One region of the Halomonas sp. B23F22_10 genome, then DNA from elsewhere that is predicted to be linked to it. Evidence: riboswitches for the same ligand, from Rfam matches in the RefSeq annotation. Region 1 holds a riboswitch; the other holds the start of a gene.

Region 1 (4,130 bases):
CGGCCATGCCGCGCTCCACCGCCGCTCGATCGCCGTCGAGACCGTTTTCCGAAGCGTAGTCTCGGACCTCCTGGCTGATCTTCATCGAGCAGAACTTGGGCCCGCACATGGAGCAGAAGTGGGCCACCTTGGCCGAGTCCTTGGGCAGGGTCTCGTCGTGGTACTCGCGGGCGGTGTCCGGGTCGAGGCCGAGGTTGAACTGGTCCTCCCAGCGGAACTCGAAGCGCGCCTTGGAGAGCGCATTGTCGCGGCGCTGGGCGGCCGGGTGCCCCTTCGCGAGATCGGCGGCATGCGCGGCGATCTTGTAGGTGATGATGCCGGTCTTGACGTCGTCCTTGTTGGGCAGCCCCAGGTGCTCCTTGGGCGTCACGTAGCAGAGCATGGCGCAGCCGTACCAGCCGATCATCGCCGCGCCGATGCCCGAGGTGATGTGATCATAACCGGGCGCGATGTCGGTGGTCAGCGGCCCGAGGGTGTAGAAGGGCGCCTCGTCGCACTCGGCAAGCTGCTTGTCCATGTTCTCCTTGATCAGGTGCATGGGCACGTGGCCGGGGCCCTCGATCATCACCTGGACGTCGTGCCGCCAGGCGATGCGGGTCAGCTCGCCCAGGGTCTCGAGCTCGGCGAACTGGGCCTCGTCGTTGGCGTCGGCCACCGAGCCCGGGCGCAGGCCGTCGCCCAGCGAGAAGGCGACGTCATACTGCTTGCAGATCTCGCAGATCTCCTCGAAGTGCTCGTAGAGGAAGCTTTCGCGGTGGTGGTAGAGACACCACTTGGCCATGATCGAGCCGCCGCGGGAGACGATGCCGGTGGTGCGTTTGGCCGTGAGCGGCACGTAGCGCAGCAGCACGCCGGCGTGGATGGTGAAGTAGTCGACGCCCTGTTCGGCCTGCTCGATCAGGGTGTCGCGGAACACCTCCCAGGTCAGGTCCTCGGCCACGCCGCCCACCTTCTCCAGCGCCTGGTAGATCGGCACGGTGCCGATCGGCACCGGGGCGTTGCGGATGATCCACTCGCGGGTCTCGTGGATGTTCTGCCCGGTGGAGAGGTCCATGATGGTGTCGGCGCCCCAGCGGATGCCCCAGGTCATCTTGTCGACCTCGTCCTCGATGGAGGAGGTGACCGCCGAGTTGCCGAGGTTGCCGTTGATCTTCACCAGGAAGTTCCGGCCGATGATCATCGGCTCGGATTCCGGGTGGTTGATGTTGTTGGGGATGATGGCGCGGCCGGCGGCCACCTCGTCGCGCACGAACTCGGGGGTGATCTCGTCCGCCAGGCGGGCGCCGAAGGCCTCGCCCGGATGCTGGTGGCCGAGGATGCGCTCGACCTCTGCCGACCCCAACGCCTGGCGCTTCTGGTTTTCCCGAATGGCGATGAATTCCATCTCCGGGGTGACGATGCCCCGGCGCGCGTAGTGCAGCTGGGTGACGTTCTTCCCTGCCTTGGCCCGGCGAGGCGTGCGGGTCAGCTCGAAGCGCAGCGGGGCGAGCATCGGGTCGTTGGCGCGGCGGCGGCCGTACTCGGAGGTCGGGCCGTCGAGGAGCTCGGTGTCGCCGCGGGCCTCGATCCAGCCGCGGCGCAGCTCGGGCAGGCCGCGGCGCAGGTCGATGGCGGCCTCGGGGTCGGTGTAGGGGCCGGAGGTGTCGTAGACCAGCAGCGGCGGGTTCTGCTCATCCGGGCCCTCGCCGGAGGTGCGGGTCGGCGACAGGCCGATCTCGCGGAAGGGCACGCGGATATCGGGCCGCGAGCCTTCGACGAAGACCTTGCGCGAGCCGGGTAGCGGGGCCACGGCGGCGGCGTCGACGCGGGCGCTCTCGTTGAGGAAATGGGTGGTCTTGCTCATGGTCGTGCTCCCTTGGCTTGAGTGGTTCGTCAGGGAGGACCGTCGGGGAGGACAGGGGCGGCCGACGCCGAGGCGCCGCCGCGTGTCGCTTGATCCCTACGCTGGTCCTAGCCAGTTCAGGTTCAACGGGACCCATGCTCGGGCGCCTCGCGCCGCATGATCTCAGCCGTCTTCAACGGCACCCCGTCAAGCGTGGTGGTGCCCGCCGTGATGGCGGGCCGTGTCATCATCGTTATCTCTTGCATGTGGCTCGGGGCTGATCCGGGGGCAGCTCTCCGAGGAGGCGCTGTGAATACCTCCCTGTACGCTACCGACGCCCTGCTGCGCTCTCGCGTCCTGCTCCGCTTGCAGGGCCGGTGCTGGCCATCCTTGGCCAGCCCGTTCGGAGCAGTGCTCCTCACCCCTGGCGTAGGACCTCCTCTTCGAGCTGCCCCCGGCGCCCCTCATTCACTCGGCAGATATCTCTCAGTCCGCGCGATCCAGCCCCATCTGCCAGAAGTCGATCTCCAGCCGGGTGGCGTCGCGGAACAGCCGCGCCAGCTGGTCGAAGCGCGCCGGCGTCACCTCGGCCAGGCGCGCGTCCAGCCAGGCGATCTCGGCGTACATCGCCCGCTGGAAGTCGTCGCCCCGGTACATGGCGATCCAGGCGTCATAGGGGTTGGCGTCGCCGCGCACGGTGAACGGCTGGGACTGAAGCCAGTTGGCGATCTCGCCGTAGCCCACCAGGCAGGGGGCCAGCGCCACGCGCAGGTCGAGCAGGTCGCCGCGGCTGCCGGCGTCGAGCACGAAGCGGGTGTAGGCCAGGGTGGCGCGAGCCTCGGGCACCGCCGCCAGGTCGTCCTCGCCGATGCCCCAGTCGCGGCAGAAGCCGCGGTGCAGGTCCAGCTCGACGTCGAGGATGGTCTTCAGGCCGTCGAAGGCCTGGCGCAGCTCGTCCAGGTCGCGGCTCTTGTAGGCGGCCAGGGCGTAGGCGCGGGCGAAGTGGATCAGGAACAGGTAGTCCTGCTGCAGGTAGTGGCGGAAGGCATCCGCCTCCAGCGTGCCGGCGCCCAGGGCGCGGACGAAGTCGTGCTCGGTGTAGGCGCGCCAGTCGGCCTGGCAGGCGGCGGTGAGATCACTGAAGCGACGGTCCATCTTGCCTCCGATTCCGATGAGAGCGGATGCCGGAGGGCGTGCATGGCGCACTGGCGTAGCGGAAGCGGGGAGGGAGCGCCGGGCGCAAGGAGGGCGCGCGGGCCCGCCGCCTGATTCCCTACGCCGGTTCACGTGCGGCGTCTGCCACACCCACCCGGATCAGGTTCCACGGGACCAGCGCTGGGTGCTGTCTCGAGCGTTGTCGAGCGCGAACCTGCGCCATCTCAGCCGGTTCCACCGGCACCCCGTCAAGCGAATGGGCCGAGTCTAGCAGCTTGGCGGGCGACGAACATCCCTGTCGTCGCCCCGGCCACGGTGCGACGGCAGCGTGACGGTCATTCGCCCTGGACGGCGCGGGCCTCGGCACTCGCCGACCGCGCCCAGTCGCTGCCGAAGGACTGGATCGGCATCTCGCAGAGCCGCTCGGCCGGGGGCGCGGCGGGCTCGTCGGCGGGCTCGAGATCCAGCGGCGCCGGCTCGGCCTCGAGCACCGCCGGCGGGGCGGTCTCGCCGGGCACCAGCAGCAGGCCGCGCCGGCGCAGGCCACGCCCGATCGTCAGGCTGCTGCTCCAGCGCACCAGCGGCGCGGCCAGCATCAGCCCTAACCACACCGGCGTCAGCCACCAGAAGAAGGTCGGCGTGGCCCACCAGGTCACGCCCGCCCAGCAGAGGCCGATCAGGCTGCCCGGCCAGGTGTGGCGCAGCGCCTCGCGCCAGGGCAGGGCGCGTCCCTCGCGTGACTGGGGGTTCCAGGCCACGGTGCGGCCGCTGAAGACCTCGATCACGAAGCGGCTGTGGAAGACCATCATCAGCGGCGCGATCAGCATCGCGAACAGCGCCTCCAGCAGGGCGCTGGCGACCAGCCTGCCGCGTCCGCCGTAGTGGGACGGCGCCCGGCACAGGGCCAGCACGACGCCCAGCAGCTTGGGCATCAGCAGCATCGCCAGGGTGCCGCCGAGCAGCGGCATGATCAGGTTGGGCGGGGCGATCGGCCAGTCCGGGAACAGCTGGGCGTCGGAGGTGAAGAAGTTGGGCGCGATCAGGGCGCGCAGCAGGGCATCGGCGGTGCTGACCGCGAGGATCGCCAGCCAGATCAGCGACGACAGGTAGGCCAGGGCGCCGCACAGGAAGTGCACCCGGCTGACCAGGTGCA
Region 2 (4,130 bases), on a different contig from region 1:
TACCATGCCTGCATCGAGCACGGCCCAGGCGGCCGCGTCCTTCCCCATGACCTGCAGGAGCCGACATGCCCCTACTCGACAGCTTTACCGTGGACCACACCATCATGAGCGCCCCCGCGGTGCGCGTCGCCAAGACCATGCGCTCCCCCTCGGGCGATACCATCACCGTCTTCGACCTGCGCTTCAACAAGCCCAACGAGGACCTGATGAGCGAGAAGGGGGTTCACACCCTGGAGCACCTGTTTGCCGGCTTCATGCGCCAGCACCTGAACGGCGACGGCGTCGAGATCATCGATATCTCGCCCATGGGCTGTCGCACCGGTTTCTACATGAGCCTGCTGGGCAGCCCGAGCGAGCAGAGCGTTGCAGAGGCTTGGCAGGCCGCCATGCACGATGTGCTGAACGTCGAGCGCATGGAGGAGATTCCCGAGCTCAACGAGCATCAGTGCGGTACCTACGTGATGCACTCCCTGGAGGAGGCGCAGGAGATCGCCCGGAGCATCATCGACCAGGGCATCGGGGTCAACCGGAACGACGACCTGGCCCTCAGCCCCGAGAAGCTCAAGACGCTCGGCAACGACCTGGGCTGAGTGCCCCGCCGTCCGCCGCGCTCAAGGGGCGCGGCGGCAGCAATGATCCCCCCACCTTCCGCGCCACGCTCAGCGACAGCGTCAGATGCCTCCGCCAAGCGGCGGGGGCATCGTCGGTGTGTCTCCAGCATCGGGCTGGATCGGACCGCGTCTTCGAAACCGCGGGATGAGCCAGCCGATGGCCTCCTGCCGCGTCGAGGCTGACGGAACCCCTAGCCCGTCGCGGTTGCGGCAGAAAAGCGCCGCGCGGCGGCCTCCGGGTCCGGGGTGCCGCAGATCGCCGAGACCACCGCCAGGCCGTCGGCACCGGCGCGGCGCACCGCCTCGATGTGCTCGACCTTGAGCCCGCCGATCGCCACCGTGGGCAGCGGGCTGGCGGCGGCCAACGCCGCCAGCCCGTCGACGCCCAGCGGCGCGGCGTGGTCCTGCTTGGTGGCCGTGGCGAACACCGGACCGAGGCCCAGGTAGTCGAGGCGTCCGGCGTCCAGCCGGGCCAGCTGCTCGTGGGTCTGTACCGAGAGGCCGAGGATGGCGTCCGGGCCCAGCGCGGCGCGGGCGTCGGCCACTTCGCCATCGTCCTGGCCGATGTGCAGGCCGTCGGCCCGGCTGGCCAGCGCGACCTCGAGGCGGTCGTTGATGATCAGCGGCACGCCGCTGCCGGCCAGCGCGGCCTTCAGGCGGCGGGCGAGCGGGATCATCTCGGCGTCGGAGGCGCGCTTGTCGCGCAGCTGGACGACGCTGACGCCGCCGCGCACCGCGGCCAGCACGGTCTGCTCGACGCCATGGGCGGCGCACAGCTCGGGGTCGGTGACCAGGTAGAGGGACAGATCAAGGCGCATCGGTGAGCTCCAGGCGGTCGGCCAGCGGCGTGGATGGGGAAGGGGAGAGCGTGTCGGGATCGAGAGCATAGAGGGCGTCGAGGAAGGCCACGGCGAAGCTGCCGGGGCCGGCGGCGCTCTCGGCGGCGCTTTCTCCGGCCGCGGCGTAGGCGGCCAGCGCCGCCACCGTGGCCGCGAACGGGTCCTCGGCGCCGGCCAGGAAGGCGCCCACCACGCCGGTCAGGGCGCAGCCCATGGTGGTGACGCGGGGCATCAGCGCATGGCCGCCGGCGACCCGCGCCAGGCGCCGGCCGTCGGTGACCAGGTCGACCTCGCCGGTGACCGCCACCACGGCGCCGCTCTCGCGGGCCAGCGCCACGGCGGCGCGCTCGGCGCTGTCGGCACTGTCGGTGCTGTCCACGCCGCGCCCGCCGCCGCCCTGCCGGGCCAGCGCCAGGATTTCCGAGGCGTTGCCGCGGATCGCGGTCGGCCCCAGCGCCAGCAGCCGGGCCCCGGCCTCGCGACGAAAGCGGGTGGCGCCCACCGCCACCGGGTCGAGCACCCAGGGCGTGCCGGCGCCATTGGCGGCGCGGGCGGCGTCGACCATGGCATCGAGCCAGTGGGGCGAGAGGGTGCCGATGTTCAGCGTCAGGGCGGCGGCCAGGCCGGCGAACTCGGCGGCCTCCTCGCGGGCGTGGACCATGGCGGGCGAGGCGCCCAGCGCCAGCAGCGCGTTGGCCATGAAGTTCATCGCCACGTGGTTGGTGATGTTGTGAACCAGCGGGGTGGTGCGGCGCACGCGCGCCAGATGCGGCGCGGGATCGAGGGAATGCATCGGGCCTCCTGGCGACGGGAGGCGCGGCCGCGAAGTGAGCCGGCACGACTCCCTCCGCCGGCATTATCCGGGTCAGGTGGTGAGGGTGCCTCTCAGCCGTGGCGGATCACCGCCACGGCGCCCCTGTCGTCGGGCCTCACTATCGCCCTTCGCCCGAGGCATGTAAAGCCGGCGAGCGTCGCGTCAGGCGGCCAGCTGGAGCACGATCAGGGTCAGCAGGCTGGCCTGGGCGACGGTCTGCAGATCGGCGGTCATGCCGCTGTCTTCCTCCTCGGGTTCGAGGTGGGAGTCGGCGTTCAGGGAGCGCAGCAGCAAGGCGCCGCCGGCGGCCAGGGCGATCAGCGCCAGCGGCAGGCTGCCCACGCTCCAGGGGCCGATCAGCCATTCGATGGCGAGCAGCAGCGCGCCGCCGAGGGCCAGCCACAGCGGGCGGCGCAGGGCGGCGTCGAGGGAGGGGGAGGCAATGGCGGTCATGGCGGGCTCCTGTCCGGGTTGTCGTTGTCCGATCGATGTCACCACGGTAGCGGCCTTGGCTTACCGTCGGCTTAAGCGACGATAAGGGCCGGGCATGACGATGCCATGTCAGGCGCGGGGCAGCCAGACCCGCACGCGCAGCCCGCCACCGGGGGCGTCGCCCAGCGTCAGGCGGCCACCGTGGCGCTGCACCAGCCGGTCGACGATGGAGAGCCCGAGGCCGGCGCCGGCCCCCGAGCCGCCGCGGTGGAAGCGCGCCAGCGCCTGCTGGCGGCTCGCCTCGGGTATGCCGGGGCCGCTGTCGTCCACCTGCAGCATCAGCGCCCGGGCCTGGGCCGTCAGCGCCACATCGATGCGGCTGCCGGCGGGGGAGTGGCGGATGGCGTTGCCGACCAGGTTCTTGATCAGGGTGGTGACGGCGCCGGGCTCGGTGGTCAGGGTCCAGTCGGCGTCGTCGGCCTCCAGGTGCAGGCTCTGGCCGTGGTCGGTGGCCAGCGGCATCAGCTCGGCCAGCGACTCGCGCACCTCGCGCAGCAGATCGATGCGCTGGTCCGGGGCGCCCTCCTGCTCCGGGTCCAGGCGCGCCAGGGTCAGCAGCTGGCCGACCAGCCGGGTGGCGCGGGCCAGGCCGTCGCGCAGCAGGGTCAGCGCCTCGCGCCGATCCGCCGGATCCTCGGTGGCCAGGGCGTTCTGGGCGTGCAGGTCGAGCACCGTCAGCGGGGTGCGCAGCTCGTGGGCGGCGTCGGCGATGAAGCGTTTCTCGCGGGAGCGCAGGGCGCGGATGCGTGCCAGCAGGCCGTTGAGGGCGCCGACGATGGTGGCCAGCTCGCGGGGCAGCGGATCATCGGGCAGCGGCTTGAGGCGGTGAGGGTCGCGGGCCTCGATCTGGGCGGCCAGCCGCGACAGCGGCCGCAGCCCCCAGCCGATTGCCCACCACAGCAGCGCCCCCAGCGCCGGCAGGCCCAGCAGGTCCGGTACCAGGGTGCGCAGGGCGATGCCGCGGACCAGCTCGCCGCGCACGTCGCCGCGCTCGCCGACCAGCACCCGCAGGTCGCCGTCGCCGAGGGCGAAGACGCGCCACTTGTGCCCCTTCAGGGTCTCGTCGCCGTAGCCCGCGCGGCGTTCGGTGAAGGGCGCGGTCGGCGCGCCGGCGGAGCGCAGCAGCAGTCGCTCGCCGCGCCAGGCCTGGAAGGCCACCTTGCCCTCGTAGCGGTGGCCGTCGTCCGTGCCCGGGGCGTCGCGGCGCAGCGCGCCGTCGAGGCTCGCCAGCAGCCCCTCGCGCCGTGCCTCGGGCAGCGGCGCGCGCACCAGGCCCTCCAGCAGCCGGGCCTGCTGGGCCAGGCGGGCGTCGAACAGCTCCTCGACCTCGTGGGCGGCGTCGCGGTAGCTGGTCACGCCGATCGCCAGCATGCA

The links. A riboswitch is a leader RNA that binds a small molecule or an ion and turns the genes downstream of it on or off. The one in region 1 is predicted to bind thiamine pyrophosphate.
Region 2: linked by a shared signal. The riboswitch ahead of thiM (hydroxyethylthiazole kinase) and the one ahead of thiC (phosphomethylpyrimidine synthase ThiC) in region 1 are both predicted to bind thiamine pyrophosphate.

The regions. Positions count from the first base shown of each region.
Region 1 covers NZ_JBIEKF010000001.1:160,790-164,919, forward strand. The annotation lists gene thiC (phosphomethylpyrimidine synthase ThiC) at 1-1,843, opposite strand, end outside; TPP riboswitch at 1,920-2,039, opposite strand; gene tenA (thiaminase II) at 2,309-2,977, opposite strand; gene mdoH (glucans biosynthesis glucosyltransferase MdoH) at 3,313-4,130, opposite strand, start outside.
Region 2 covers NZ_JBIEKF010000007.1:115,658-119,787, reverse strand. The annotation lists gene luxS (S-ribosylhomocysteine lyase) at 66-590, shown strand; gene thiE (thiamine phosphate synthase) at 803-1,429, opposite strand; gene thiM (hydroxyethylthiazole kinase) at 1,419-2,243, opposite strand; TPP riboswitch at 2,276-2,378, opposite strand; gene ACGTNF_RS15055 (hypothetical protein) at 2,427-2,717, opposite strand; gene ACGTNF_RS15050 (ATP-binding protein) at 2,826-4,130, opposite strand, start outside.